3 linked regions of the Acidithiobacillus ferrooxidans ATCC 23270 genome follow. The protein of the gene in region 3 interacts with the protein of the main gene of each other region in a pairwise test. Links are inferred from orthologs where the notes say so. Each region holds a gene or a part of one and is shown on either strand. Other genes may lie near its edges.

Region 1 (7,507 bases), 1.3 Mb from region 3 along the record:
GGCACACTGCGTATTCGACGCGATCTCCGTAGGGATAAGGCGCATTCGTCCCGGGGTCGCGCAACGCGATGGCGGCCATCAAACCGAACTGGCGGACCTCCCCTGCCCACGACTGGCCGTGAAAACGCTGCAGCCCGGCTCGCAACCGGGCGATCTTCTCGGGCAAAGCAGCCAGCACACCACCTTCCGCAAAAAGTGCCAGGTTCTCCAGCGCTACCGCACAGGCCAGAGGATTGGCGGTGTAGGTATGCCCGTAGTAAAACTGCCGGGTTTCCCCGAAAGGCGCAAGAAAGGCAGCATAAACATGTTCTGCGGCGAGGGTCGCAGCCACCGGCAAGTAACCACCACTCAGCCCCTTACCCAAGGCCAACAGGTCTGGTTCGACAGACTCCCACTCACAGGAAAAAAGCTTGCCGCTGCGGCCGAAGCCGGTCGCGACCTCATCAATGATCAGCAAGACCTCGTAGGCCCGGCACAGATGTTGCGCACCGGCCAGAATGCCGGGCGGGAAAGGCAATATGCCCGCGGCGCCCTGCACCCCGCCCTCCAGGATCACGGCCGCAATCTCGCCGCTCTGCTTCTGAAGCGTCGTTTCCAGCACTGCCAGCCATACGGCTGTTGCCTGCTCCGGATCCCCCTCGCAGTCTTCCCACTGCAATACATAGGGGCTCGGCAAGCGTAAAGTGGGGAACAGGAGGTGCCCGTATACCTCGTGAAACAGGGGGAAGCCGCCCACCGAAACGGCGCCAACGGTGTCCCCATGATAGGCATTGTCCAGGGTCAGGAAGAGGCGTTTTTCGGGGCGGCCCAGATTACACCAGTACTGGGCCGCCATCTTGATGGCGACCTCGACCGCCTCGGCGCCGTCCTCCGAAAAAAAACAATGTTGCAGGGAAGGCGGGGTAATTTCTACCAGCGCCTTGGCGAGACGAATGGCCGGAGCATTGCCCGCACCCAGGGCCGTGCTGTGTGCGACCTTGCCCAACTGCCCGATCAGGGCGGCATCCAGTCGGGGATGACGGTGGCCGTGAACATTGCACCACAGGCTGGCGATCGCATCCAGACAGCGATGACCTTGCGTATCATACACGTAGTTGCCTTCTGCACGGTCGATGATCCACGGGTCGTCATCCCCGTAACACTGCATCTGGGTGAAGGGATGCCAGAAATAACGGCGATCCCATTCCCGCAATACTTCAGTTTCCGTCATGACGTTGCGTCAACTCCTGTAAAGCGCGGGGCACTGCCGCCAGGATGTCCCCGGCCAGCAGGCTGGCCTCGCCCATCTCCGCGGCCGCGATATCGCCCGCGCGGGCATGCAGGCACACGCCGAGGGACAGCGACCGGTCGGCGTCCAGACCGACCGCCAGCAGACCGGCCAACAGGCCGGTCAGCACGTCCCCGCTGCCGCCCGTGGCCATGCCGGGATTGCCCAAAGTACAGAGATTCCGGACAGCGCATCCTAGCAGGAGACTATGGTGGCCCTTGAGGACCCAGTAGCCGCCATAGCGGGCACGTAACCGAACAATCGCCGCGATACGGTCTGCCTGTACAGCGGCGACCGTTATCCCCAGCAGGCGGGCCGCTTCGCCCGGATGTGGGGTAAACAGACGAAGTGCGTCGGTGGTCAGCAGTTTCGGACCAAAACGCGCGAGAATGTTCAGGGCATCGGCGTCCCATACCTGGGGACAGGACAGTGTACCGATTTCCAGCAACAGATCATGGGCGGCCAGGCCCTGACCCAAGCCAGGGCCAACAGCCAGGACGGCGTGGTCCGGCAAATCTCCAAAAGCCGCAGGCCAGTCCCGCCAGGTCGCTTCCGGCAGGTGTGCTGCCAAGTATGGGATCGCCGAGGGATGCCCCACCGCCGTCACCAATCCGCTGCCCACCCGATAGGCGGCGGCAGAGGCCAGCGCCAGTGCCCCGCCCATGCCCGGCCCTCCGCCTACTACGAAAACGTGGCCGAAGCTTCCTTTGTGCGCCTGCGGGCTGCGCACCGGCAGGCCCGGCATGGCCTGCCAGTTCAGGGCAGCAAAAGGTTCTGTCATGGTCACGCCCTCTCGATATCCTCTTCAGGATACGCGCTGACATGGTGCAAGCTCAAATCCGCCCCCGCATACTCCGCCTCGGGATCCAGACGAATCCCGATAAAGTACTTGATGCTGCCGTAGACGATACCACTGCCCGCCAGGGCGACCAGGACGCCTAGTGCGGTGCCCAGCAACTGAGACCAGAAACTGACCCCACCGGCGCCGCCGAGGAACTGATGTCCAAAAATTCCGACGGCCAGTCCACCCCACACCCCGCAAACACCATGGAGCGGCCAGACACCCAGCACGTCATCCAGACGCAGGCGATGCTGCACAAAGGTGAACAGGTAGACAAAAATAATGCCGGCAATGGCACCGATGGCCAAAGCCCCAATGGGTTGCACCACATCGGAACCGGCGCAGATGGCCACGAGACCTGCCAGAGCGCCATTATGAACGAAGCCCGGATCGCCCTTCCCTACCGCCAGCGCCGCCAGCATGCCGCCCACCAGTGCCATAAGCGAATTGAGTGCCACCAGACCCTGCACAGCGGCAATTTGCTGTGCACTCATCACATTAAAACCAAACCAGCCGATGATCAGAATCCAGGAGCCCAGCGCCAGAAAGGGAATGTTGGAAGGCGGCATGGCGTGTACCGCACCATCTTTCCCGTAACGCCCCTTGCGCGAACCCAGCAGCCAGACCGCCATCAGCGCCATCCATCCACCCATGGCATGCACTACCACCGAGCCTGCGAAATCGTGGAAAGGTGCACCAAAAACGCTGGTAAACCAGGCTTGAATACCATAATGACCATTCCAGACGATCCCTTCGTAAAAGGGATAAACCAGTCCCACCAGAAAGGCAGTCGCCAGCAATTGGGGATAAAAACGTGCCCGTTCGGCAATACCACCGGAGATAATGGCTGGCACCGCAGCAGCGAAGGTCAGCAGGAAAAAAAACCGCACCATCTGAAAACCATGATTGCTTGCGGTCAGAGCCTTTACATCGGCAAAAAAGCTGATGCCATAGGCGATATGATAACCCACAAAAAAATAGACGATGGTGGATATACCAAAATCACTGAGAATCTTCACCAGCGCATTTACCTGGCTGCGCCGTCGTACCGTACCCAGTTCCAGGAAGGCGAATCCGCCATGCATGGCAAACACCAGAATGGCGCCCATCAGCAAAAAAAACACATTTCCGCCTGGAGGCGTGACTCCTGTGGGTATCATGATGGCTGCTTCCTCTCGAAATTGATGGCTTTTATCTTTACGAAACGATGGGTAAGTGCTTATTCGTCGAGCAAGCGACGACCATGCAAGGCGCGCCCGAGGGTGCTGCGATCGACATATTCCAGTTCACCACCCACCGGCACCCCCCGCGCGATACGACTGATGGTGACACCGTCAGGAACCAGTCCAGCGAGAAACTGGGCTGTAGCCTCTCCTTCCAGGGTAGGATTGGTCGCAAAAATCACTTCCTGCAAGTCTGTTTCACCCAGTCGCGCGCTGAGGCGGTCGATATGCAGGGCTTCGGGACCGATGCCGTCCAGGGGCGACAAATGCCCCATCAATACGAAAAATTCGCCGACGAACACCCCCGTATCCTCGATTGCACGCAGATCAGCGGGCGATTCCACCACGCACAAAATGGAACGGTCCCGGTGTTCGGAACGACAGACGGCACACAATGGCGCTTCGCTCAGGTTGTTGCAGCGCTCACAAAAACGGACCACCGCGTGGGCTTGCTGAAAGGCTGCGGCGAGTTGCGGCATGAGATCGCGCTTACGCACCAGCAACTCATAGCTGATCCGTTGCGCCGAACGCGGGCCAATACCCGGTAGGCGGCGTAGCAGTGCCACCAGGGCGTCCATACTCGGAACGTCTGCCATAAGTGCCTAGAAAGGCAGGTTCATGCCCGGAATATTCATGCCGCCAGTCACTTCCGACATCCGCTCCGCGCTGACCTTCTCAGCAGTGCGCACGGCGTCATTGATGGCCGCTGCCACAAGATCTTCGAGCATCTCCTGATCGCCGTCGGTCAGCAGAGAGGGGTCGATGCGAACTCGCCGCACGTCATGTCGGCAGGTCATGGTGACTTCCACCAGATTGCCACCCGCGTGGCCCTGCACCTCTACCTGGGCAAGTTCTTCCTGCGTCTTTTGCAAACGCTCCTGGAGTTGCTGCGCCTGCTTCATGATATTCCCCAGTCCACCTTTCATCTTTTCCTTACCTCCCTGTTTACGTTTCATTGTGAGCTGACGGCATATCGTTTGAGGATGCCGCCACGATTTCAATGGATTCTACGCGGGCATCCAGGGCTTCGAGGAACGCGCCGATGCGCGGATCCGCGGCCACACGTGCCTCTGCTGCAGCTTGCCGGGACGCCAGCTGCGCCCGGTCTTCCTGCACCAGGCTGCCCACCCCGGTCTCTATGGTGAGAGCAACAATGCTGAGCCTGGGCTCCCGGCCGTAATATGCCGTAAGCGCCTGATGTAACGCCCGGCGGGCCTCGGTCTTGAGAAGGAACGGCAAATAATTGGGCTCCACGGCCAACTCCACCGCCTCCGGATCGCAGCGCAGGGCTTGTCCGTAGCGCAGGTACTCGGCAATCATCGGCGACACCGCCAGCGATGCCAGTACGCGACGCCAGTCTGCTGCTGGCGCGGTCCCGGCATCCGCATCGCGCTGACCGGACGTCGCTACCGGCGACGGCTCCCGGACTTCATCCCGTGAACGGATGGAGAGCAGGGGAACCGAATGATCCGATAGCGGTGAAGTTGCCTCGGGCATAACGAATTCGCGCGTCGGGGGAAGTGACTCGCCAGGATGCCGGTTTTCCCCGCCCGGGAGGGCCGCTGGCGGCGAGTCGGGCGATGCTGAACCGGAAAAGCTCAACACCCGCAGAAAGGCCATCTCCAGCGCCATGCGATCATCTGGATAAAGCGCAAAGTCACGTCGTGCCGAAAGGAGCAAAAAATACCAGGACTGCAGGGTAAGCGGGCTGATTCTCCCGCGCAGATGCACGACCGCCTCGGCGCCATCGTCATCCGGATCGGCTGGAAGAAATTGCGCCAGAGCGATGCGATGCAGGCCTTCTATGACCAGGTCCAGCAGGCCGGGCCCGTCCATGCCCCGCGCCAGATGATCACCCACTATGGCGAATACCTGTGCAGCATCTCGGTCCACCAGCGCGGCGATCAGACCCAGCACCGCGTCATCGCCGCTGCGCCCCAGCATCGCGAGCACGCCGTCGCGCCGCACCGCGCCACCACCGTGGACAATAGCCTGATCCAGCAGACTCAAGGCGTCACGCAGACTCCCGTCGGCAGCGCGCGATAGTATCTGCAGGGCGGCGTCCTCCGCCGGCACCTGTTCCAACGACATGATCTGCCGCAATCTTCCCTGAATCTGGGGAACATCCAGGCGACGTAAATTAAACTGCAGGCAGCGGGAGAGCACGGTTATCGGCAGCTTCTGTGGGTCCGTAGTCGCCAGCAGAAATTTGACATGTTCCGGCGGTTCTTCCAAGGTTTTCAGCAGCGCATTGAAGCTGTGCGCAGATAACATATGCACCTCGTCAATGAGGTACGCCTTGTAGCGACCAGCCGTAGGCGCATACTGGACATTGTCCAGAAGGTCGCGGGTCTCATCCACCCGGGTACGGCTTGCCGCGTCCACCTCCAGCAGATCCACGAAGTTCCCTGCAGCAATACTGCGGCAGGCGCTGCACTCTCCGCAGGGGTTGCTGCTCACGCCTCGCTCGCAGTTCAGACACTTGGCGAGCAGCCGCGCCAGAGTCGTCTTGCCGACGCCCCGTGTGCCGGTGAACAGAAAAGCATGATGGATGCGGCCGGAATCCAGGGCATGGCGCAAGGCGGAGACGACGGCCTCCTGCCCGACAAAATCGTCAAAATGTTGGGGTCGCCAGCGGCGGGCCAGCGCGAGATAGGCGCTCATGCGGCTCTGAAATATAGGGTGGCGACGCCGATCAGCCGCACCCCGGCACCTGGATCACCGGCTGCCGCTGCTCCCTTCCGGGCCTGACGGGGTTCACCAGTTACCACTGCGAGGGGACCGATCTTTGTCGCCATAGAAAACCTGAGACTGTCCACTGACGGACGATGATTGGCGGAGAGGGTGGGATTCGAACCCACGGTACCCTTTTGGAGTACACAGCATTTCCAGTGCTGCACCTTCGGCCGCTCGGTCACCTCTCCTGAGGGGACGAAGTGTACCTCAGACGCCAGCATCAGGGCAATGACCCCGTGCGGAGTGACCCGTGCGGGGCCTGCGCCCAAGCGGCATTTTAAAAACTCAGCACCTCACCATCGTTCCTTGGCAGGCCGGACAGCGCGTTCTGAATCCGGATCAGGACCCCGGAGCGGTCATTGACAAACTGGACACCGATGGCGGGAGGACGACCCTCACGGTTGTCGGGTGGCGTCACCCACACCACCTTTCCCATGACCGGTGCACGCGGTTGACCGTCGGGGAGGGTGATCATGAGCAGCACCTCGGTACCTATGGGCAGGAGGTTCGCTGTCTCTACCAGTACCCCGCCCCCTTTGATGTTGGGCATGTAGTAACGCTGCACTGCGGTGGCATCCCGTAACACGACGGACAGCGCCTTTGCCGCACCCCCCGCTTCAGCTTGTAATTCCATGCGCCACCTGTCCTGACCAAATGCCTACCCAATTCAACAATAACGTTTCCAGTGTCATCCCCACATTGCGATTCTGCGCAAGCGACTCAGGCAGCCGCGCCCACCCCTCCAGGGCCGGCCAGAGGCACGCGACCCGGGCCGATTGCGCCATAACCTCCAGCGATTGCAGATAGTCTAAATGCACGACGTTGTCCAGGCGATGGCCTTGAAGACGCAGCAAATCCGCCAACAGGCTTAGAACCAGTTCGCGCAGCAGCAGCAAGTCGGTGTCTTTGGCCCAGTTGTCTGCCAGCCGCAAAGCGGCGACAGGCCCTTGCCGAGGAAGGTTCAACAGCGTCTCGATCCAGGTTCGGCGCAGCGTGACCCATCCGGATTCCCAAAGTTGCCAGGCACGCAATGGCCGGTTCGCAAACTGCCGACTTAACGAGAGCGCCTCCGCAGGCGGTATGCCGAGACCTTCCAGCCAGTTCACGCACTGCCCCGGAAGCATCGTCGGGAACGGCAATCTCTGCAAACGGGATCGGATGGTGGGAATAAGCTGTGACGGGTGTTCACTGAGCAGAAGAATATGGGCACGCGCCGCAGGTTCCTCCAGGGTTTTAAGCAGGGCATTGGCCGCCGCCGCAGTCATCGCCTCGGCCGGCGCGATGCGCAGCCAGCGACACGCGCTGACCTGCGGGGTGAAGGCGAGGAACTCGTTGGCATGGCGCACCGCCTCAATGGTGATGCGTTTTCCGGTTTCGGGAGTGATCATCAGCAGATCGGGATGATTGCCCTCCGCCAACAAACGGCAGGAACGGCAGGTT
Region 2 (11,589 bases), 910 kb from region 3 along the record:
CCTGTCCCCCTTCCCATTGAATCCTCGCGCCCCCGCGTCCCCGCATCACCGCGTCCCGCAGCGCCTCCAGACGCTCCCGGCCCGGCACGGATATCCGCAGACTCTGAAGCCAGCCCCGCAAAAAAAACCGCTGTGCCGCAACAGAAAGCGTATGCAGATACTCCAGAGGAAGCACCTCGACAGAGAGACCCGGATGGTCTGCCCGATACTGTTGCCAACACAGGTCAAACCAGTCCGTCGCGATTTCCCCCATGTCGGCGAGATTGTCCGCAGCGCGGGCGATACTGATCGTCGCGTGGGGCCAACCCAGTTCCTGCAGTTGCGGGAGCAGGATGCGACGTATCCGCACCCTGTCGTAGCGCATATCGGCATTGGCCGGATCATTCAGAAAGGGTAACTGCCGCTGTTCCAGATAATCCCGCAACACCTGCCGCGGTACGTCCAGCAGGGGCCGAACCAGAAGCCCGGCTCCCAGCGGGCGCTGCCGGGGCATGCCCGCCAGTCCCGCCACGCCGGTACCGCGCAACAGTTGCAAAAGCACGGTTTCCGCCTGATCTTCGCGGTGCTGCGCCGTGAACAGCCAGTCCCCCTGCCGCAACTGCGCCGCCATGAGGGCATAGCGGGCACGCCGGGCCTGATCCTCCGGCCCCTCGCCCGGTGTATCTGCAGCCAGATGCAGCAGGGTGAAAGGAACCCCCAGAGCCTTGGCCTGCTCCTGACAGAACCGGGCCCACTGCGCACTGTCCGGGTGCCAGCCGTGATCCACATGCAAGGCATGGATCTCGTACCCTAGAGAAAGCAGTGCCACGAGCAGCGCCGTGGAGTCCCCGCCGCCACTGTAAGCCACATAGAGGGAGCGTCCCCGCGGTGGGCGCAGATCCCCCTGCAGACGCGTCCGGAGACGCCGCTCCAGCTCAGGCAGCGCCGACGACTCCATAGTGCATCAGGCGTTCGTAACGGGTGGTCAGCAACTTGCTGGTATCCATCGCCTGCAGCTCCTGCAGGTGATGGGCGAAACGCTCACGTGCCAGCGCGAAGACCGCTTCCGGATCGCGATGCGCGCCACCGAGGGGTTCGGCCAGCACTTCATCGACCAGACCCATTCCTTGCAAACGACGGGCGGTGATACCCAGAGTTTCCGCGGCCTCGGCTGCCATGGCCGCATTCTTCCAGAGGATGGAGGCGCAGCCTTCCGGCGAAATGACGGAGTACACTCCATACTCCAGCATCAGCATCCGGTCACCCACGCCAATCGCCAGGGCCCCGCCGGAGCCCCCTTCACCAATGACCGTGCAGATAATGGGTACCGCCAGATCAGACATCACTGCGAGATTACGGGCTATGGCCTCACTCTGGCCGCGCTCTTCGGCACCAATACCCGGATAGGCTCCGGGCGTATCAATGAACGTAAATACCGGCAAGGCAAAACGCTCGGCAAGGCGGAGCAGACGCAAGGCCTTGCGATAACCTTCCGGACGCGGCATCCCAAAGTTGCGCTGAATCTTTTCCTTGGTGTCGCGGCCCTTCTGATGTCCCATCCAGACGATCGGCTGTCCATTGAAGCGCGCCAGACCGCCGATAATAGCCTGATCATCGGCGAAAGCACGGTCGCCTGCCAGCACCTGTACTTCCGTGAAAAGGGCCTGCACATAATCCATGGTATAAGGCCGCTGTGGGTGACGGGCCACCTGTACCGTCTGCCAGGCACCAAGCTTGCTGTAAATACGCTGCAACTCCTTGCGCGCTTTTACTTCCAGGCGACTGATGTCATCGGCGATACCCGGCTGATTCAGGGCATGGAGTTCCTCCACCTTGGCATCCAGCTCCGCAACCGATTGTTCAAAGTCCAGATAACTGATTTTCATGTTCACTCCTTACCACTCCGAATATGGCCGGCGCTCAGGCCGGGCGTCGCGTCGCGTGCCGTGCACGCTCCAGGGGGACGACATTATTGACGAGAAGGGTCACCGGCCGATAGCTCCAGTGCCAGTGCGCCGCGGGTGCCAACGCCGTCAGGGCGGCAATGGCGGCGGGACTCGCCGCGAAGCTCAGGTTTTCCGTCACCCGCAATTGCGCGACAACGTCGTCTGCGACCCGCAAACGCAGGCGCAAGGCCGTTTGGCCAGGATACTTACGGAGCACGGCAAGCAGATCTCGCGGCGCCATATCTTCGGCAAGACCCAGATCCAAGGTCAATTGGGCAGCCAATTCCTCACGCGCCTGTGCCGTATCCAGCAGACGCAGGGCACTGAGCCGCAGGCCGCCAGAATAGCTGTCCTCGCCCACCTCACCCAGAACCAGCACCGGCTCCTCACCCTCTCGGATCTTGCCGGCCCGCGCCCAGACTTCGCCAAAGACGACGACCTCCAGCCGCCCCTGACCATCGTCGAGGGTCAGGAAATAGATACGATCACCGCGCTTGGTCCGGGTGCTGCGCCGCGCTACCACCAACCCCGCCACCAATACCGTGGACCCGACCGCGACGTCGCCAAGAGGTATCGTTCCCAGCGCCGTCAGATCATCCCGCAGACTGTCCATGGGGTGACCACTGAGATAGAAGCCCAGAGTTTCCCGTTCCTGACGCAGGGTTTCGGTGAGGCTCCATGCCTCGGCAGACACCAGCGGCGGCGCTACCCGCAACGCTTCCTGTCCGCTAAACAATGATTCCTGCAGGCTCGCCTGACTGCTCTGAAACTGCGCCGCTGCTTCCATACAACCGTCCACGGAAGCGATCAGGCTGGCCCGCGACACGCCCCAGTCATCCATGGCTCCGGCGCGAATCAATGCCTCCAGGGCACGACGATTGATTTTCTGGGTATCCACCCGGCAGAGCAGATCGAAGAGATTCAGGAAGGCGCCTCCTCTACGGGCGTCGAGAATCGCCTGAATGGCCGCCCGTCCCAAGCCCTTGATGGCACCCAGACCAAAGCGGATATGATCATCCCCCTCCGGCCGGAACTCCAGCACACTGTGCTGAACGCTCGGTGGAGCAATGCGCAGGCCCATGCGCGCGCACTCGGCAATCATCGCCACAACTTTGTCGGTGTGGTCCATATCTGCGGTCAGCACGGCAGACATAAAAAACTGCGGATAGTGGGCCTTCAGATAAGCGGTTTGGTAGGACACCAGGGCATAGGCTGCCGAGTGGGATTTGTTAAAGCCATATTCCGCAAACTTTTCCATGAGGTCGAAGATGGCCCCGGCCTGGTCCGCGGCCAAACCGTTCTTGTGGGCTCCCTCCAGGAAAATGCTGCGTTGCTTGGCCATTTCCTCCGGCTTTTTCTTGCCCATGGCGCGCCGCAGTAAATCGGCACCGCCGAGGGAATAACCCGCCAGCGCCTGGGCGGACTGCATGACCTGTTCCTGATAGACAATCACCCCATAGGTTTCCCGGAGAATCGGTGCCAGATCCGGATGCAGATAGGTTACCTGCGCCTTGCCGTGTTTGCGGGCGATGAAATCATCCACCATACCCGACTGTAGCGGCCCCGGCCGAAACAGGGCGACGAGGGCGACGATATCTTCAAAAGTATCCGGCTGCAGGCGCCGCACCAGATCGCGCATACCCGATGATTCCAGTTGGAAGACCGCCGCCGTCTCGGTGGACTTGAGCAGGGCGAAAGTCGCCGCATCGTCCAAAGGCAATTGCTGAATATCCACGGGCGCACGACCCGCCGCTGCCGCATCGGCATTGATGAGCTTGACCGCCATATCGATGATGGTCAGGGTACGCAGGCCGAGAAAGTCGAACTTCACCAACCCCATCTTTTCTACATCGTCCTTATCGAGCTGGGTGACGTTACCCCCCCCTTCAGAGCCGTCGTTAAAGAGCGGCAGGCGGTCGGCCAGTGGCTCCGGGGAGATCACCACGCCACCCGCATGGGTCGAGGCGTGACGGGGCAAACCCTCCAGGCGCAAGGCGATGTCCAGCAGGTCGCGGACGTCGTCTTCCTCAGCCTGGCGTCGCCGCAGTTCCTCCGATTCCTCCAGGGCCTTCGCCAGGGTCATTCCCAGATCACCCGGCACCAGCTTGGCCAACTGGTCGACAAAGCCATACGGTAGACCCAGCACCCGGCCGACATCACGCACCACCGCCCGCGCCTTCATCGTCCCAAAGGTGATGATCTGGCCGACCCGGTCACGACCGTATTTGTCGGCCACATACTGAATGACGCGGTCACGCTGATCCATGCAGAAATCCACGTCGAAGTCAGGCATGGAAACGCGTTCGGGATTGAGAAAGCGCTCGAACAACAGGCCATTGCCGATGGGATCGAGATCGGTGATCCGTAGTGCGTAGGCCACCAGCGATCCGGCGCCGGAACCACGACCAGGTCCTACCGGCACGCCATTATTTTTTGCCCACTGGATGAAATCCGCGACGATGAGAAAATAACCGGGGAAGCCCATCTGCTGAATGACGCCGACCTCACGCAACAGGCGCTCGTGATAAGGCAGCGTGGCGTCGCCGGTGATACGCAGCTCCTGCAAGCGTTCCTGCAGACCTTTTTGCGCCGCGTCGTGCAAATATTCATCCACGGACTGGTTGGCGGGAATGGGGTAGTCCGGTAGCGCATAATGCCCAAGCACCAGCTCCATATTACAGCGTCGCGCAATTTCGACGGTATTGTCGCAAGCTTCCGGCAGGTCCGCAAAACGCTCTCGCATTTCTTCGGGGTCCGGCAGGCGGTGCTCCGGCGTAAAACGCCGTGGACGGCGCGGGTCGTCCAGGGTAAAGCCCGCAGAAATACACTGTCGCGCGTCGAAAGCCGCAAAGTCCGCCGCATCGAGAAAGTGGGCGTTATTGGTGGCCACCAGCGGTAAATCCAGTTTTTCCGCCAGCGCCACCGTGGCCTGGACCAGGGCCTCCTGTTCCGCCTCACCGTTGCGCTGCACCTCCAGATAAAAACGCTCCGGGAAAAGCCTTGCGTAGTATCGCGCCCGGCTTTCCGCCTGTTGCGGATGGCGCTGCAGGGCACGCCCGATCTCCCCCTGCCCTGCCGCAGACAGGGCAATGAGACCGTCGCTCGACCCTTCCAGCCATGCCACGTCGATCTGCGGACGACCGTGGCGACTGCCCTCCAGGTAAGCCCGGCTGAGCAGGCGGCTGAGGTTACGGTAACCGGTTTTGTCCATGCACAGCAGGACAAGGCTGACCGGTCGTTCCGGTTCTGCCACATCATGCACCCAGACTTCACTGCCAATCAATGGCTTGACGCCCTGCCCCCGGGCAGCATTATAAAATTTCACCAGGGCAAAAAGGTTGCCGTGATCAGTGATCGCCACGGCCGGCATGCCTCGCTCCGCGCAGCGTCTGGCCAGCGCCTTGACCGGAATGATTCCGTCTTCCAGGGAGTATTCGGAGTGTACGTGCAGATGGACGAACTGCGGCGTACGCATCATTGCGTCTCCCAGGCCTGGTCGACGGGTCCGAAGCCGCGCCGATGCAGGGCACAGGGACCCCAGCGCCGCAATGCCTGGAGATGCACCGCCGTGCCGTAACCCATATGCCGCGCCAGCCCATATTGAGGGTAATATCGGTCGAGCAACTGCATCTCCTCATCCCGTGTCACTTTAGCCAGAATACCTGCCGCAGCAATGGCGTCCACCCGGCCATCGCCGCCCACCAGCGTCTCTACTTGCCAACCGGGAGGCGATTGGTTGCCATCGACGAGAATCCGCCGAGGCTGCCGGGGCAGGCCGACGATAGCCCGCGCCATGGCCCGCAACGACGCCTGGAGAATATTGTAGCGCTCGATCTCCCAGACCGCAGCCCGGGCTACCGACCAGGCCAGGGCCTCATTGCGGATACGTGCGGCCCAATGTGTCCGTGCGGCGGCCGTCATTTTCTTGGAATCGTCCAGACCGTGAAGAGGTACGCGCAGAATCACCGCCGCTGCCACCACTGGACCCGCCAAGGGCCCTCGCCCCGCTTCATCCACACCCGCGCACCAGGGTCCATAATGTTCCAGAATTGGGGCGCTTTTCATGGCGTTACCGTTTTCATGCCAGCATCTCCCGGAGCACTTGCTGCAACTGCTCGGGAGGATTGCCTTCCAGCAGGCTGCGCAGTTTCTGCAATTTTGCCACCTGCTCGGAACCCGCCGGACCCAAAAGCGCCGCCAGTGCATCAGCCACTTGGGCGGGCTCGAAGGCCTCCTGGAGGAATTCCGGGTATACGGCCTCTTGGAGCAAAATATTGGGCATGGCCACGAAGGGGGTCTTCACCAGTCTTCGGACGAAAGCAAAGGTGAGTGCGTTCAAAATATAGACGACGACCGCCGGGCGCCGCATGAGTGCCGTTTCCAGTGTGGCGGTACCGGAGGCGACCAGCACCACGTCAGCGGCTGCCAGCACGGTTTGCGTCTGAGCGACCACCAACTGCGCATCTTCCGGCCCCGCACCCTGTTTCCAGAGCCGCTCCCAGAGGGGGCGCAACTCCTCCCTGGCCAAGGCCACCAGAATCCGCAGATCCGGTATTTGTTTGCGCAAACGTCGCGCCGTTTCCGCATAGCGTAGAGTCAGACGTTCCAGCTCGCCGCGGCGACTGCCCGGCAGGAGCGCAAGCACCGGCCCCCCTGCCGTCAGTCCCAGTGCCGCCCGCGCATCCATTCCGTCCTGCGCCGTCGCAGTCTGCGCCAGCAAGGGATGGGCCAGCACATGCACCGGCACCCCCGCCTGTGCATAAATGGGCACCTCAAAAGGAAAAAGCACCAGCATGTGGTCCACTACGCGCTTGATCTGGTGGATTCGCTGCGAGCGCCAGGCCCAGATCTGGGGACCCACCACATAGAGCACTCGAATGCCCATCTGCTTGGCCATCTTGGCAACGTGCAGATTGAAAGCAGGATGATCAATCAGCACCACGCAAGCCGGCCGTTCCGCCTGCAGATGCTGCCGGATTTGCCCATAAAGCCTGCGCAAGCGACCGTAGTGCCGCAAGACTTCGACCAACCCGATCATCGCCAGCACTTCACCATTGGCAATATTTTGCACGCCCGCCGCCTGCAGACGGGATCCGACCACCCCGGACCATTGCAGATCAAGTCCCGCCTGCGCGGCATTCGCCAAAATTTCCAGCCCGAGATTTTCGCCGGAACGCTCTACCGCGAGGATAAAGGCCTTGCCCAAGGCCCTAGCCGTGCAGGGTGCGACGGATCACGGTAGCGATCCTGGCTATCTGCTCCTCACGCAGTTCCGGGAACATGGGCAGGGAGAGCACCCGCTCCGCCAGATGCTCTGCCACCGGACAATGGGTTTGGGCCTGGTGTGCAAACATCTTTTGCTGGTGTCCTGGAATCGGATAGTAAATGGCGCTGGCAATGCCTTCGGCATGGAGGGCGGTCTTCACCGCATCCCGCGCATTCAACTGAATGGTGAACTGATGGAATACGTGGTGATAACCTGCTGGAGCTTCCGGCAATTGCAGGTCGAGACCCACCAGATGCTCGGCGTACCACCCTGCCGCCCGCCGCCGTCCGTCGTTATAGGCCGCGAGATGTGGGAACTCCGCCCGAAGAATCACCGCCTGCATTTCGTCGAGACGACTGTTATAGCCCAATACGTCATGATGGTAGGTCTGCCAGGAACCATGGTTGCGCAGACCGCGCAATTTGCGTTCCAGCTCCGCATCCGCCGTCACCACCATGCCGCCGTCTCCGGCAGCGCCAAGATTTTTGCTGGGAAAGAAAGAAAAACAACCGATGTCGCCAAAACTGCCCACTCCTTGTCCGTTAATTTGGGCACCAATGGCCTGGGCACAATCCTCAATCACCCGCAAGCCATGCTTCTGAGCAAGCGCCATGATGCCGGGCATATCTGCCGGCAATCCGTAGAGATGTACGGGGATGATCGCTTTGGTCCGCGGCGTAATGGCGGCCTCGATACCGGCGATGGTCATGGCGTAAAAACGATCATCCACATCCACAAAAACCGGCGTGGCGCCCACGTAAAGAACCGCTTCCGCAGTCGCGATGAACGTGAAGGTCGGGACGATCACCTCGTCGCCGGGGCCGATCTCCAGGGCACGCAGGGCCAGCATCAGGGCGTCCGTACCGGAGGCGCAGCCCACACCGTGGGCAACACCGGAGAGACCCGCTACCTCCGCCTCCAGCGCACGCCCCTGATTTCCCAGGATAAAGCTGGCATCGTCCAGAATCTTCCCTATCCCCGTCAATATTTCATCCCGCAGCGGCGCAAAATGCGCGCGCAAATCGACCATGGGAATTGCTGTATTTTGAGTCATGCATCACCGTCCGAAAGAAACGTCAAAACCCGCACCGGCATACGCTCAACGCTGCAGAAAAGCCTCCACGGCTACCCGCACCTGCAGCGCCGCGGCCAGCACCCGCCGACCCGCGACGCCGTCGCAAAACACCGGCCGGTGCGCTGCGATGGCGTTCAGGAAATCCTCGATCTCCGCCGCCAAGGCATCGCGTTTGGCCAGGTCCACAGCCTCATCACGTACACCGGGAATTCCCGGCACCGTTCCCGCACCGCGATGGTAGATGTGCAGGGTGTTGTTGAGGAAATCCACCGAAGCATAACGATCCTGCCAAAAGATACGCATGCGCCGCGCAGGTTCCCGCACTACCCGGGAGGCTGCCAGGTTGGCCACGGTGCCGTTGTTCAGGGTCATCCAGGCCGTGGCCATGTCCGCCTTGTCCGTTACCGCCGCGACACCCACGGCACGCACGTCCACGGGTTCGGCGCCGGTCAGCAGCAAGGTCAGGTCCAGATCATGGATCATCAGATCCATGATCACGTCGATATCCAGCGAGCGTGGCTTGAACGGCGCCAGACGCTCCGCCTCCAGGTAGCGGGGCGCACCAAAGCCCGCCTGCCGCAAATACTGAATGGCCGGGTGTACCCGCTTGATATGACCAATCGCCAGCACCAGATGGCGCTCCTGCGCCATACCAATCAGGGCATCCGCTTCTTCGGTATCCAGGGTAAAGGGTTTTTCGATCAAACAATGTACTCCCGCCTGCATCGCCACTTCCGCTACCGCGAAGTGGGTGGAGGTGGGGGTGACAATGGACACCGCGTCTACTTCAGCCAGTAACGCATCAACGCTGGGGAAAGCACGGCACCTCAATTCGGCGGCAACCTCTGCGGCCCGTTCCGCGTTCTCGTCAAAAACCCCCGCCAGTTGTGAGATTGCGGCATATTTCTGCGCGTGAAAGCGCCCCAAGTGGCCCACCCCGATGACCCCGGTTCTCATATGGATCATGGCCGGGTAATCCCGCGTCGGCTATTACGAATAAAGTCCAGAAGATAGGCGACTTCCGGCGCATTCAGACCGCGTTGCGACACCTCATCCATGGCATCCTCCAGTCTCAGCCCGGAACGGAAAAGCAGGCGATACGCCCGTTTGATCTGCAAGATGGTCTCCCGGGGGATACCGCGACGTGCGAGACCGCGTACATTGATCCCATGCAGGCTGGCATGGTTGCCTGCTGCCATCATAAAAGGTGGGATATCCAAAGGTGCCATGGTCCCGCCGCCCAATATCGCGTGCGCCCCCACCCGAGCGTACTGATGTACCGCCGACAGGCCGCCGAGGATGGCGTGATCCTCGACGCTGACGTGACCGGCAAGGGTTGCGGCATTGGCCATTACCACCTGATCACCGATAGAACAGTCGTGCGCCACATGGCAGTAAGCCATGAGGAGGTTGTGATGACCGATCCGTGTTGTCCCGCCACCTTTCACAGTGCCGCGATTGATGGTCACAAACTCGCGTATCGTATTGTGCGACCCGATTTCGAGTGTCGTAGGTTCACCCGCGTAGCCCAGATCCTGTGGAGCCGTGCCGACGGACGCAAACTGAAAAATTTGGTTATGGGCACCGAGGCGGCAAGGGCCTTCGATCACGGTATTCGCGCCGATCCTGCAGTGATCGCCGATTTCCACTCCAGCCCCAATGACGGCAAAAGGTCCGATGGTGCATCCTTCTCCAATCTGAACCGAGGAATCGACGATGGCCAGCGGATGAATCTGCACCGTCATTGGACATGCTCGCGCAAGGTGGCCATCAGCAGCGCAGAGGCGACTTCCACCCCATCGACCAGCGCCGCCGTTTCCATCTGCCACATGCCGGAACGCCGGCGGCTCACGTTGGCGATGAGCTCCAATTGATCACCCGGCGTCACCGGTCTGCGGAAACGGGCCTTGTCGATCCCGGCAAAATAAACCGCCGCATTCTCTCCGTACTTATCCTCGGAAACAAAGGCGAGGATCGCCGCCGCCTGGGCAAGGGCTTCGATGATGAGTACGCCCGGCATCACCGGAAATCCCGGGAAATGCCCCTGAAAATGCGGTTCGTTCATGGTGACGTTTTTCAGTGCGCGCAAACGTTTTCCTATCTCTACTTCAACGACACGATCCACCAGCAGAAATGGGTAGCGATGTGGCAAGCGTTTAAGAATATCCTGAATATTCAGCTCATTCACGGTCAGTGGGCTCTCCGTTGGTAGATAAATCCTGTTCAAGTGTACGCTCGACGCGCTTCATCCGGCGAAACAAGGTATCCAGTCCGTCGAGACGCGCGGCGATACGTCTCCAGTGGCTTGCCTCTTGTACAGGGATCACCCCCGAATATACACCGGCGCGACGCAAGGAATGGGTCACCGCGCTCTGCCCGGCGATCACACAGCCATCGGCGATTTCCAGGTGACCGGCAATACCCACCTGACCGCCGATACGGCAGTGCCGGCCAATCCGCGCGCTCCCCGCAATTCCTGTCTGTCCAGCGACAACCGTATGAGCGCCGATCTGGACGTTGTGTCCGATCTGCACCAGATTGTCTATTTTCACCCCGTCTTCGATCACCGTATCGGCCAGCGCACCGCGGTCGATACAGGAGTTGGCACCAACCTCCACGTTATTTCCAATAAGTACCCGACCCACCTGGGGGATCTTCAAAAAGCGGCCGTCTGCCTCTGCAAAACCAAAGCCATCGGCGCCAATCACCACGCCCGCGTGGAGGACGCAGCCGGCGCCCACTTTGCAGCCCCCATAAATCTTCACACCGGGATAAAGATGTGATCCCTGCCCCACCTCCGCACCCGCGCCAACAAAGGTACCGGCCTCCAGCCAGACACCTTTCGCAATCACCGCTCCGGCTCCAATCTGTACATGCGCATCGATGCGCGCGTCCGGATCCACCTGGGCGTCACGCGCCAGTTGTGCCGTATGATGCAATCCGGGCCGAGGGGCAACCTGCGGATAGATGTGCTGCATGACCCGCGCAAATGCCGCGTAGGGATTGTCCGTCAAAAGGCGGTTTCCGGAAAATTGCTCCGCGTCCCGGGGAGCAATCAGTATGGCGCCTGCTTTGCTCGTTTTTAACAGACCTCGCAAATGCATGTCGTGATAAAAAGTGAGATCCCCACTGCCGGCTGTATCGAGCGGCGCCACAGCGCTGATCTGATACCCGGCGTCGCCGCGCAATTCAGCGCCTGCCACCTGCGCAAGATCGCCAAGGAGATACACGCCGCGCGCCATCCTATTTACCACCGTTCATTTTACCGGTGGCAGGTTTGTTCTCCATCGCTGCCACTACCTGCGGAGTGATATCGATGGCGC
Region 3 (10,487 bases):
CAGAGGCCAATGAAGCGGCCATCAAAATCGCCCGCCTCCATGGTCATGGCAAGGGCATCGCCGAACCGCAGATTCTGGTATTCAGCAACGCTTTTCATGGCCGCACCCTGGCGACCCTCACGGCCACCGGCAATTTCCGCATCCAGGAAGGTTTCAGCCCCCTGCTGCCGGGTTTCGTGCGCGCCCCCTATGGCGATCTTTCCACCGTCCGCGCCCTGGTTCAGGCCAACCCCGGCATATGCGCCATTCTCGCCGAGCCCCTTCAGGGAGAAGGTGGGGTGCGCCCGGCACCGGAAGGCTTCCTGACCGGGCTGAGGGAGGTCTGCGACGCGCACGGTCTGCTCCTGATGCTGGACGAGGTGCAGACCGGCATCGGCCGTACCGGGGCCTTCTTCGCCTACCAGCAGATTCCCGGCCTGCGCCCCGACGTGCTCAGTCTGGCCAAGGGCCTGGGCAACGGCGTCCCCATCGGCGCCATGCTGGCCGGCCAATCGACGGCCGCGCTCTTCGGGCCGGGCAAACACGGCACCACCTTTGGCGGTGGGCCGCTGGTCTGCGCCGCCGCCCAGGCCGTGCTCGACACCATGCAGCAAGAAGACCTCCCCGCCCACGCCGGGCGGATGGGCGCCCTGCTCCGGCAGCGCCTGCAGAAGCGCCTTGGCGGGCACCCCGAGGTGCTGGAGATACGCGGCATGGGCCTGATGGTGGGCATCGAACTGGCCCATAAACCCGAACGCCTGGTGGAGCGCGCCCTGGAGGCTGGCCTGCTCATCAACGTCACGGCTGAAAAAGTCATTCGTCTGCTGCCCCCGCTGATTCTGCAAGAGGCAGAAATCGATCTTCTCGTCGCTGGCCTGGCCAGCCTTCTGGAATCCGCATCATGAACGTCCGTCACTTTCTGCGCCTCTCCGACCTCAGCCCCAGCGAACTGCGGGCGCTCCTGCAACGTGCCATCGCCCTGAAGAAAATCCAGCGGGACGGCGAACGTTACGCCCCTTGCGCGGGCCGGACCCTGGCGATGATCTTCGAGAAATCCTCCACCCGTACCCGGGTATCCTTCGAGACGGGCATGGCCCAATTGGGCGGCCACGCCCTTTTCCTTTCGCCGCGAGATACCCAACTGGGGCGCGGCGAGAGCGTCGAGGACACGGCCAAGGTCATCTCCCGCATGGTCGATATGGTGATGATCCGCACCTTCGGTCACGACAACCTCCTCCGCTTCGCCGCCGCTTCGCGGGTGCCGGTGATCAACGGTCTCTCCGACGACCATCACCCCTGTCAGCTCCTCGCCGACCTGATGACGGCGACGGAACACTGGGGCGACCTGCGCGGCAGGACCGTGGCCTATATCGGCGACGGCAGCAATAACATGGCCCACTCCTGGATGGAAGCCGCGCAGGTTTTCGACTTTCGACTGCGCATCGGCAGCCCGGCGGGGTATGTGCCCAGCGCCGGGATGCTGCAGAGCGGCGGCGATCAGGTCACGGTCTTGCACGATGCGGTGGCCGCGGTGCGCGGTGCCAACCTGATTGTCACCGACGTCTGGACCAGCATGGGTCAGGAAGAGGAGGCCGCCGCGCGCAAGGCGATTCTCGCCCCCTTCCAGGTCAACGCCACGCTCATGGCCGCCGCCGCGCCGGACGCCTTGTTCATGCACTGCCTCCCCGCCCACCGTGGCGAGGAGGTCAGCGCCGAAGTCATCGACGGACCCCGATCCGTCGTCTGGGAAGAGGCGGAAAACCGCCTGCACGCCCAGAAAGCCCTGATGGAATTTTTATTCGGCATCGGCCCCGTGGCCGCACTGCAAGGAGATTGACGCATGGTCAAGAAAGTCGTTCTCGCCTATTCCGGTGGTCTGGATACCTCGGTCATCCTCAAGTGGCTGCAGGACCAGTACCAGTGCGACGTGGTCACCTTCACCGCCGACATCGGCCAGGGTGAAGAACTGGAACCGGCGCGCGCCAAGGCCGAGAAGCTCGGCGCCAGGGAAATCTTCATCGACGACCTGCGCCAGGAATTCGTCCGGGATTACGTGTTCCCCATGTTCCGCGCCAACACCCTCTACGAGGGCGAGTATCTGCTGGGCACCTCCATCGCCCGGCCCCTCATCGCCAAGCGCATGGTGGAAATCGCCGCCGACGTGGGTGCCGATGCCGTCGCCCATGGGGCCACCGGCAAGGGCAACGATCAGGTCCGGTTTGAGCTGGGGGCCTACGCCCTCAACCCCGATATTCAGGTCATCGCCCCCTGGCGGGAATGGGATCTGAACTCCCGTGAAAAGCTCCTCGCCTATGCCGAACAGCGTGGCATTCCGGTGGAACGCCATGGCCAGAAATCCCCCTACTCCATGGATGCCAACCTGCTGCATATTTCTTATGAAGGCGGCATTCTCGAAGACCCCTGGGCGGAAGCCGAAGACGGCATGTGGCGCTGGACCACGGCGCCGGAGCAGGCGCCAGACCGGCCCCGTTATCTGGAAATCACCTACGCCCACGGCGACCCCATCGCCATCGACGGCGAGCCGCTCAATCCCGCGCAGTTGCTGGCGCACCTCAATACCGTTGGCGGCGAGCATGGCATCGGGCGCCTGGACATCGTCGAAAACCGCTATGTCGGCATGAAATCCCGGGGCTGCTACGAGACCCCCGGCGGCACCATTCTGCTCAAGGCCCATCGCGCCATCGAATCCATCACCCTGGACCGGGAAGTCGCCCACATCAAGGATGAGCTCATGCCGCGCTACGCCAGCATCATCTACAACGGCTTCTGGTGGAGTCCGGAGCGCCGCGCCCTGCAGACGCTCATCGATCAGAGCCAGCGACTGGTCAACGGCGTGGTGCGCCTCAAACTCTACAAGGGGGGGTGTATGGTGGTGGGACGGCAGTCGCAGGAGAGTCTCTTTGACCCACGTATCGCCACCTTTGAAGATGATGCGGGCGCCTACAATCAGAAGGATGCCGGGGGCTTCATCAAGCTCAATGCGCTGCGTCTGCGCATCGAAAAGCGTTTGCAGGGTTAAGGCGATGGCTCCCGACCAGCAGGTACCGGCCACCGCACTGGGCAAAAGCAGCCGCATCTCTCTGGACGGGCGGCGCAGCGAGCGCAGCGTCATTCTCGCCGATGGCAGCATGCACAGTCTCACCCTTCTGCACCCAGGCGTCTATACTTTGAGCAGTGAAGTGGCGGAGACCATCCGGGTGCTCAGCGGGATGGCCTACTACCATGCCGAGGGGGCCAACGATGTTCAGGAGTTGCATGCTGGCGACAGCATGGTCATTCCTGCCAACCAGAGCTACCGCCTGGAAGTGATGGAACCTCTGGATTACCTGCTTTCAAGTTAAGGAGATTCTCATGCGCATACTGCACACCATGCTGCGCGTCGTCGATCTGGATCGCGCCATTGCCTTTTACACGGAGGTACTCGGCATGCAGCTCCTGCGCCGTAACGATTATCCCGAGGGCGAATTTACCCTGGCCTTCGTCGGTTATCAGAACGAGAATGCCGGGGCGGTCATTGAGCTGACCTATAACTGGGGCGTGAAACAGTACGACCTCGGCGACGGCTTCGGGCATATCGCCATTGAAGTGGAGGATGCCGTGGCGGCCTGTGACGGCATCCGCCAGCGGGGCGGGAAGGTGGTACGCGAGGCCGGACCCATGAAGCACGGCAACACCGTTATCGCCTTCGTGGAAGACCCTGACGGCTACCGTATCGAGTTGATCGAGCGCAAATCAGACTTTGCCGAGCATCCGGCCTGACAGCCGGTAAGCAGGATACGAGCTCCGGTAAATTTGCCGTGTTCTTGGGTGTTAACAGAGATCGCCAGGAGGGGTTTTGCGCACGAAAAAGATGCAATCCATTCTCGCTGAACTGAACGACGGTTCAGCCGACATAGACGCCTCCGCGATCATTTCCACCGAAGGCCTGATGCTCGCCTCCGCCATTTCCGGAGAGGTGAGTGAAGACCGGGCAGGTGCGGTGATGGCGTCCATATCCTCCCTGGCCGACCGTGCGATGCGCGAGTTCAAACTCGGCAATCTGGAACAACTGGTGATGAAAGGGCACAATGGCTACGCCCTCATGATCCAGGCGGGGGACTATGCGGCGCTGATCGTTATCGGCTATGGCGATGGTCCGGAATGGAGCCTGGCGTTGCTCAGGAGCATTCCGGCGGCAGGCGCCATCAGCGACCTGCTGACACCAGGCTTCGGTTGGTCTATGGAAGAAGGGCCTGTCGGGATTCCGCAAGACTCGATCTAGCCGGTCAAGCCGGTGGAATGCCCTCGCTTTCCGGCTCCCATAACGCGTTACCACCCATATTCTGCAAATATTGCCGATGGAGCATGCACTCCTCCGCGCTGGCGCGGATCACCCGCAATGGGCCACGTGGCCGCGACAATGCCGCCGGAATGCCCTCGCTCCGACGGTCATCCCCCGCGGACCGCATCTCCGTTGCGGCGGAGCCACCTGCGGCACCCAGCATCCCCATCATATCCACCTGCCCGCCGGTCATCGCCAGGTAGACCTCGGCGAGTATCCGGGTGTCCAGCAAGGCCCCGTGCAGTTCACGATGGCTGTTTTCCACACTGTAACGCCGGCATAGGCTGTTGAGATCATTTTTCTGACCGGGATGACGGCGGCGCGCATCGGCCAGCGTATCCATTACGGCCTGCCGCAAAGGCGCCTTCCCGGCCAGTTGCAGTTCGTGATTCAGGAATCCCAGGTCAAAGGGCGCGTTGTGAATGATCAGCTCCGCGTCACCGAGAAACTCCAGAAACGCGTCCGCCACCTCCGCGAAACCCGGCTGATCCTGCAAAAATTCGTCGGTCAGTCCGTGTATCCGCAACGCCTCGGGATCGCTGCTGCGCTGCGGATTGAGGTATTGCTGGTAATACGCCTCCGTCACCCGCCGGTCGATCAGCTCCACGGCACCTATTTCGATCACCCGGTGCCCCTGCTTCCAATCGATGCCCGTAGTTTCCGTATCCAACACCACCTGCCTCACAGCCATCCCTCGCCCTCCCGCGCCTGCCCGCCCGCCGCATACTGATCCATGACCCGATTCAGCAGTGCGTCCACCCGTTCATTCTCGATATGCCCGGAGTGGCCTCTCACCCACTCCCACTGGACCTGGTGGCGGGCGGCCACCGCCGCCAACAACTCCCAGATATCGCGATTTTTGACCGCGTCCCCGCCCGCCGTCCGCCAGCCCCGGCGCTGCCAGCCAGCCAGCCACTGGGTCATGCCATCCCGCAGATAACGGGAATCACTGATCACCCGCACGGCGCTGGGTCGCTTGAGCGCCTCCAGACCGCGCAAAGCCGCCGTCAGCTCCATCCGGTTGTTCGTCGTTTCCGGGACGAAGCCCCACAAGACCCGCTCCTGTCCAGCCAGCCGCAGCCACACGCCCCAGGCGCCGATACCGGGATTACCGCGGCACCCGCCATCGGTAAAGAGCTCTATGATTTTTTCGGGCATGGGGCGGTGTTCTCAGTATCAGGACCAACATAGGCAACGGGGGCTTCGGACCGGACGTTCTGACGCCCGGAACGCACCTTGAACGACCGGACCGCGCCCACCAGCGGCCGCTCGGGATCCCGCCGCTGGGCCAGTATCAGATAGGCGTTGGCCCCTGCCGGCCACCAGCGGTCACCCACCAGCTCCATCCACTGCGCATTGCGCCGCAGGCCCGGAACGGTATATTGAAAATAACGTCCCTCGCGGAGCACGAAACCCTGCTCCTCGAGCAGACCGCGCAGTCGTCCCAGAGGCAGGAAGGGGCGCAGCCATGGCCAGGCACGATCCCTGCGCCAGAGATGCCAACGGCGTACCACACTCAGGCTCCCCCCCGGATTGAAATCCATGATCAGCACATGGCCTTCGGGACGCAGGACCCGCCAGCACTCCTCCAGCACCGCCTGCGGATTGGCCATGCGGGTCAGACAGAATGGGACGATGACCAGGTCGAAACGCATGGCGGCGAAAGGCATCGCCTCACAGACGCCATAGGCCTGCAGATACTCGTCGGAAGGCAGGGCAAAGCCGTCATTGAGCAATACCCAGGTATGCTCGTGGCCGGGCGGCAGTCCCCAGAAAACGGGTTGCCCGAGCTGCAGAATGGTCTCCGGTTGCAGGCGTTCTATCCAGCGCGGCAGCATATCCCGGGCACGGTCGAGCAGGAGGCGGCCGCTGCGGCCATTCCACCAGATGGCGGCGCGGCGTTCCCGCGGCCGACTTTGGCGTCCCGGGTGCTGCATATCAGCGCGATGGCCTTGCGGCGGCGAAAAAGGAAAACACTAACGTCCACCACCCCGATTCAATGCCATAATGGGCCTATGGTACCTTGCCCGAAGGGAGATGCAAAAATGCCCGTTCATTTTATTCCTGCCTTTACGGATAACTACATCTACGTCGCCGAAACGCCCAAAGGGGCGTGGATTATCGACCCCGGTTGCGCGGAACCCGTCCTTGACTGGTGCGCGGAACATACGCTCCGCCCGAGCGCCATTCTCTGTACCCACCATCATGCCGACCACACCGGAGGCGTGGAAGCGCTGGCGCAGTATTTCGGTATTCCCGTCTACGGCGCGAACCGGCGCATTCCGGGACTGACCCATGCCGTGGCCGAGGGTCGCCTGACGCTGGATGCGGAGACGCTCACGGTGCTGGAGGTACCCGGCCATACCCGCGATCATATCGCGTATTGGTGGGAAAACGTCCTTTTCTGCGGAGACACCCTCTTCGCCGCAGGCTGCGGGCGCCTCTTCGAGGGTACCGCAGCGCAGATGTTTCACAGTCTGCAACGTCTCGCGGCGCTGCCCGATCACACCGCCGTCTACTGCGCCCATGAATACACCCTCACGAATCTGCGCTTCGCGGCCCAGGCCGACCCGGACAATCCGGTCATAGTGCAGCGCCAGAAGGAAGCCATCGCACAGCGCGCGCGCAACGAACCCACCTTACCCTCCGACATGGCCCTGGAACGCGCCAGCAACCCTTTTCTGCGGTGCCGCGAGCCCGCTCTGATCCGCAGCGCCAACGCCTTCGATCCCGCTACGGGGGACGACCCCGTCCGTGTCTTCAGCGCCCTGCGCCGCTGGAAAGACCACTTTTCCTGAGATCAGCGCCGCGCCGGCAGGCAGATCAACTCAAAACGCTCGGTCCAGGCCTTGCGCAAAACCCGCAGGACGGCGTCGGCGTCCACCGCCGCGAGGGTCCGGAGAGACTCTTCCGCCGGAACCAGACGCCCCAGATAGAGCCATTGCCGCGTCAGGCGGCTCATGCGAATTTCCGCATCCTCCTGCCCGAGCAAGAGCTGAATCCGCAGGCTGCGCTTGGCCCAGATCATATCCGCTGCGGTCGGTCCATGCTCCAGCAACGTCGCCAGGACCTCAGCCATCGCTGCTACCGCCTGAACGTGCTGCGCGCCCGGCGTGGCCGCATAGAGCGTCCATTCACCACAGTCACGGAGGGGATCGAGATGGGAGAATACCTGGTAGGCCAGTCCGCGCTTCTCGCGCAACTCGCGGAACAGATAGGAAGCCGTACCACCACCCAGTATGGCGTTGGCCACCACATGGGCCAGATAGTCCTCTGCGGCGACGCTGCACCCAGGCGCCATCCAGATCAGGTGCGCCTGCTGCGCCTGGGCGCGGCGCAGCCGCTTCTGTCCGCCATGAAAACGGGGGGCGGGCACTGCCGTACGAGCCCCCCCGTGCGGCCCCCCGAAGGCGGCCTCCGCCCAGGCGCAGAGCACCCCATGCTCCACTTCTCCGACGGCGGTAACGATCAGCGGCGACTCGGCGAGGATCCGCTGGTGATAGGCTTGCAGGCGCTTGCGGCTGGCGGAGCGGATGCATTGCGCGTTCCCCAGTACCGGCCAGGCCAGGGGATGGGGTCCCCAGATTTCCGCGAGGGCGCGCTCCTGAGCCCAATCCTCCACATCCTCTGCCGCCATGGCCGCTTCCTGGGCAACCACGCGCTTTTCCAGGCGCAGGTCGGCGTGGTCGAAGCGCGGCTTCGTCAACAACTCGGCCAGCAGCGTAAAGGCGTCGGCGGCATCTTCCGCCAGTACCGTCCCGTGAAACACCGTGCTTTCCCGATCTGTAAACGCATTGATGGTACCGCCCAACGACTCCATGGCCGCATTGAGCGCATCGCCATCGCGCTCCGTGCTGCCTTTGAAGAGCATATGCTCCAGCAGGTGGGCAAAGCCGTTTTCGTCCGGGGCCTGATCCCGGCTGCCGTTGCCGACGGTCAGGGACAAGGCCACACTCCGGCGTCCGGGCAGTCGCTCGCTGATCACGGTCACACCGTTATCCAGCGTCGTGCAGAGAGGTTCGACGGCGCGCGTCATGTCAGGAGGGAACAACAAAAGTGGACCGTAGCGGTCCACCTGTGTCGCCATTGGCGCTCAACGACGTCGATAAGGATGTCGGCGGTAGATGGATTATTGCGGGATGTCCTTCATGCTCAGCTTGATCTTGCCCTGGCGATCCACTTCCAGAACCTTGACACGCACCGCCTGTCCTTCCTTGAGATGGTCGTGGACATCGCTGACCCGTTCGTTGCTGATCTGGGAAATGTGCAGCAGACCGTCGCGCCCCGGCAGAATCGTCACAAAGGCGCCGAAATCCATGATCTTGGCCACTTTTCCGTCGTAAATGGTATCGACTTGCACATCCGCCGTCAGCAACTCGATACGTCGCTTCGCGGCGGCGCCGGCTTCACCGTCCACCGAGGCGATGGTTACCGTGCCGTTGTCCTGGATATCGATGGTCGCGCCGGTTTCTTCGGTCAGGGCGCGGATGACTTTACCGCCCGGCCCGATGACGTCGCGGATGCGATCCGGATTGATCTGGATGGTGATGATGCGCGGTGCGTAGTCGGACAACTCGCCACGGCCCCTGGACAGCACGCCATTCATCAGGCCGAGGATATGCAGTCGTCCCGCCAGCGCCTGCTGGAGCGCCTGCGCCATGATTTCCCGGGTAATCCCGTCGATCTTGATATCCATCTGCAGGGCGGTCACCCCTTGTTCCGTGCCCGCCACCTTGAAATCCATATCGCCCAGATGATCTTCATCGCCCAGGATATCGGTGAGGACGGCAAAACGCGCTCCTTCCTTGATGAGGCCCATGGCCACGCCCGCCACCGGCGCCTTGAGGGGTACGCCCGCGTCCATCAGCGCCAAGGAGGCGCCACAGACCGTCGCCATACTGGAAGAGCCGTTGGACTCCAGTACCTCAGAAACAACCCGTAAGCTGTACGGGAATTCGCTGTCGGTCGGCAGGACCGCCGCTATCGCCCGCTTCGCCAGGCGCCCGTGCCCGATCTCCCGGCGCTTGGGCGAACCCACCATACCCGTTTCACCGGTAGAGAAGGGCGGGAAGTTGTAATGCAGCATAAAGCGGTCACGGCTTTCGCCCTGCAGGGCGTCGATGATCTGCTCGTCGCCCTTGGTACCCAAAGTCGCCACCACCAAGGCCTGGGTTTCCCCCCGGGTGAAGAGCGCCGAACCATGGGTCCGCGGCAACACACCCGCCTCGATGGTGATGGGCCGCACCGTCTTGCTGTCCCGGCCATCGATGCGGGGCGCGCCATCCAGAATACGTCCTCGCACGATGCCGGTTTCAATTTTTTTCAACAGTCCGCGAACCATGTCTCCGCGTCCCGCATCGTCACTGCCAAACTCGACCGCCATGGCCTGCTGCACATCTTCCAGCCGCTTGCTGCGCGCCTGCTTCTCCGTCAGCGCATAGGCCTCCTGCAGAAGCGGTGTGGCTTTCTCGCGCACCTGCACACCCAGTGCTTCATCGGCCACCGGCGCCACCCACTCCCAGCGCGGTTTGCCGGCCTCCCGCGCCAGCGCTTCGATGGTTTCGATGACGGGCTGGAACTGCGCGTGACCGAACATCACCGCTTCCAGCATGATCTCTTCGGACAACTGCTGCGCCTCGGACTCGACCATGAGTACGGCCTGCCGGGTTCCCGCCACCACGAGATCCAGTTGCGAAGTGGTCAGTTGCGCGTAACTGGGATTCAGCACATATTTCCCGTCGATGTAAGCCACCCGGGCCGCGCCAATCGGGCCATTGAACGGAATACCGGAAACCGCCAGCGCCGCCGAGGCACCCACCAGTGCCAGAATATCGGGATCGTTATCCCGATCCACCGACACCACCGTAGCGATGACCTGCACTTCGTTCATGAAGCCCTTGGGGAAAAGCGGCCGGATAGGACGATCGATCAGGCGTGACGTCAGCGTCTCCTTTTCCGTGGGCCGCCCTTCACGCTTGAAGAAACCACCGGGAATTTTGCCCGCCGCGTAGGCCTTCTCCTGATAATTGACCGTCAGCGGAAAGAAATCCTGGCCCGGCTTCATCTCCCGGCGGCCCACTGCCGTCACCAGAACGACCGTGTCTCCGCTGGAGACCAGCACCGCACCGTCCGCCTGACGCGCCATGCGGCCCGTCTCCAGTTGCAG

Evidence for each region.
Region 1: the proteins of dnaQ (region 3) and dnaX interact in binary tests that used the Escherichia coli proteins (3 or more experiments, as listed by UniProt). The link is inferred for Acidithiobacillus ferrooxidans ATCC 23270 from one-to-one orthologs.
Region 2: the proteins of dnaQ (region 3) and dnaE interact in binary tests that used the Escherichia coli proteins (3 or more experiments, as listed by UniProt). The link is inferred for Acidithiobacillus ferrooxidans ATCC 23270 from one-to-one orthologs.

The regions. Positions count from the first base shown.
Region 1 is NC_011761.1:1,669,535-1,677,041, reverse strand. Bases 3,637-6,517 are described here. They hold dnaX (DNA polymerase III subunit gamma/tau), read right to left. Parts: upstream 5,996-6,517; coding sequence 4,277-5,995; downstream 3,637-4,276. Other genes in these bases: AFE_RS08865 (PilZ domain-containing protein), read right to left, coding at 6,345-6,517; AFE_RS08880 (YbaB/EbfC family nucleoid-associated protein), read right to left, coding at 3,934-4,287; recR (recombination mediator RecR), read right to left, coding at 3,637-3,927. Also shown: bioA (adenosylmethionine--8-amino-7-oxononanoate transaminase), read right to left, coding at 1-1,210; AFE_RS08895 (NAD(P)H-hydrate dehydratase), read right to left, coding at 1,197-2,048; AFE_RS08890 (ammonium transporter), read right to left, coding at 2,051-3,268; more of recR, read right to left, coding at 3,328-3,636; more of AFE_RS08865, read right to left, coding at 6,518-6,701; AFE_RS08860 (DNA polymerase III subunit delta' C-terminal domain-containing protein), read right to left, coding at 6,685-7,507. UniProt on the Escherichia coli protein: Part of the beta sliding clamp loading complex, which hydrolyzes ATP to load the beta clamp onto primed DNA to form the DNA replication pre-initiation complex.
Region 2 is NC_011761.1:1,256,112-1,267,700, reverse strand. What follows is about bases 1,700-5,800. They hold dnaE (DNA polymerase III subunit alpha), read right to left. Parts: upstream 5,401-5,800; coding sequence 1,900-5,400; downstream 1,700-1,899. Other genes in these bases: AFE_RS06820 (ribonuclease HII), read right to left, coding at 5,400-5,800; AFE_RS06830 (acetyl-CoA carboxylase carboxyltransferase subunit alpha), read right to left, coding at 1,700-1,865. Also shown: tRNA lysidine(34) synthetase TilS, read right to left, coding at 1-937; more of AFE_RS06830, read right to left, coding at 915-1,699; more of AFE_RS06820, read right to left, coding at 5,801-5,990; lpxB (lipid-A-disaccharide synthase), read right to left, coding at 6,004-7,131; AFE_RS06810 (DegT/DnrJ/EryC1/StrS family aminotransferase), read right to left, coding at 7,136-8,245; AFE_RS06805 (Gfo/Idh/MocA family protein), read right to left, coding at 8,291-9,232; lpxA (acyl-ACP--UDP-N-acetylglucosamine O-acyltransferase), read right to left, coding at 9,229-10,011; 3-hydroxyacyl-ACP dehydratase FabZ, read right to left, coding at 10,008-10,454; lpxD (UDP-3-O-(3-hydroxymyristoyl)glucosamine N-acyltransferase), read right to left, coding at 10,447-11,508; AFE_RS06785 (OmpH family outer membrane protein), read right to left, coding at 11,510-11,589. UniProt on the Escherichia coli protein: DNA polymerase III is a complex, multichain enzyme responsible for most of the replicative synthesis in bacteria. This DNA polymerase also exhibits 3' to 5' exonuclease activity. The alpha chain is the DNA polymerase catalytic subunit.
Region 3 is NC_011761.1:344,698-355,184, reverse strand. Bases 3,140-6,138 are described here. They hold dnaQ (DNA polymerase III subunit epsilon), read right to left. Parts: upstream 5,013-6,138; coding sequence 4,266-5,012; downstream 3,140-4,265. Other genes in these bases: AFE_RS01890 (class I SAM-dependent methyltransferase), read right to left, coding at 5,461-6,138; rnhA (ribonuclease HI), read right to left, coding at 5,003-5,479; AFE_RS01905 (roadblock/LC7 domain-containing protein), read left to right, coding at 3,836-4,261; gloA (lactoylglutathione lyase), read left to right, coding at 3,352-3,759; AFE_RS01915 (pyrimidine/purine nucleoside phosphorylase), read left to right, coding at 3,140-3,341. Also shown: AFE_RS01930 (aspartate aminotransferase family protein), read left to right, coding at 1-884; argF (ornithine carbamoyltransferase), read left to right, coding at 881-1,816; AFE_RS01920 (argininosuccinate synthase), read left to right, coding at 1,820-3,019; more of AFE_RS01915, read left to right, coding at 3,024-3,139; more of AFE_RS01890, read right to left, coding at 6,139-6,258; gloB (hydroxyacylglutathione hydrolase), read left to right, coding at 6,367-7,119; AFE_RS01880 (M16 family metallopeptidase), read right to left, coding at 7,122-8,408; pnp (polyribonucleotide nucleotidyltransferase), read right to left, coding at 8,451-10,487. UniProt on the Escherichia coli protein: DNA polymerase III is a complex, multichain enzyme responsible for most of the replicative synthesis in bacteria. The epsilon subunit contain the editing function and is a proofreading 3'-5' exonuclease.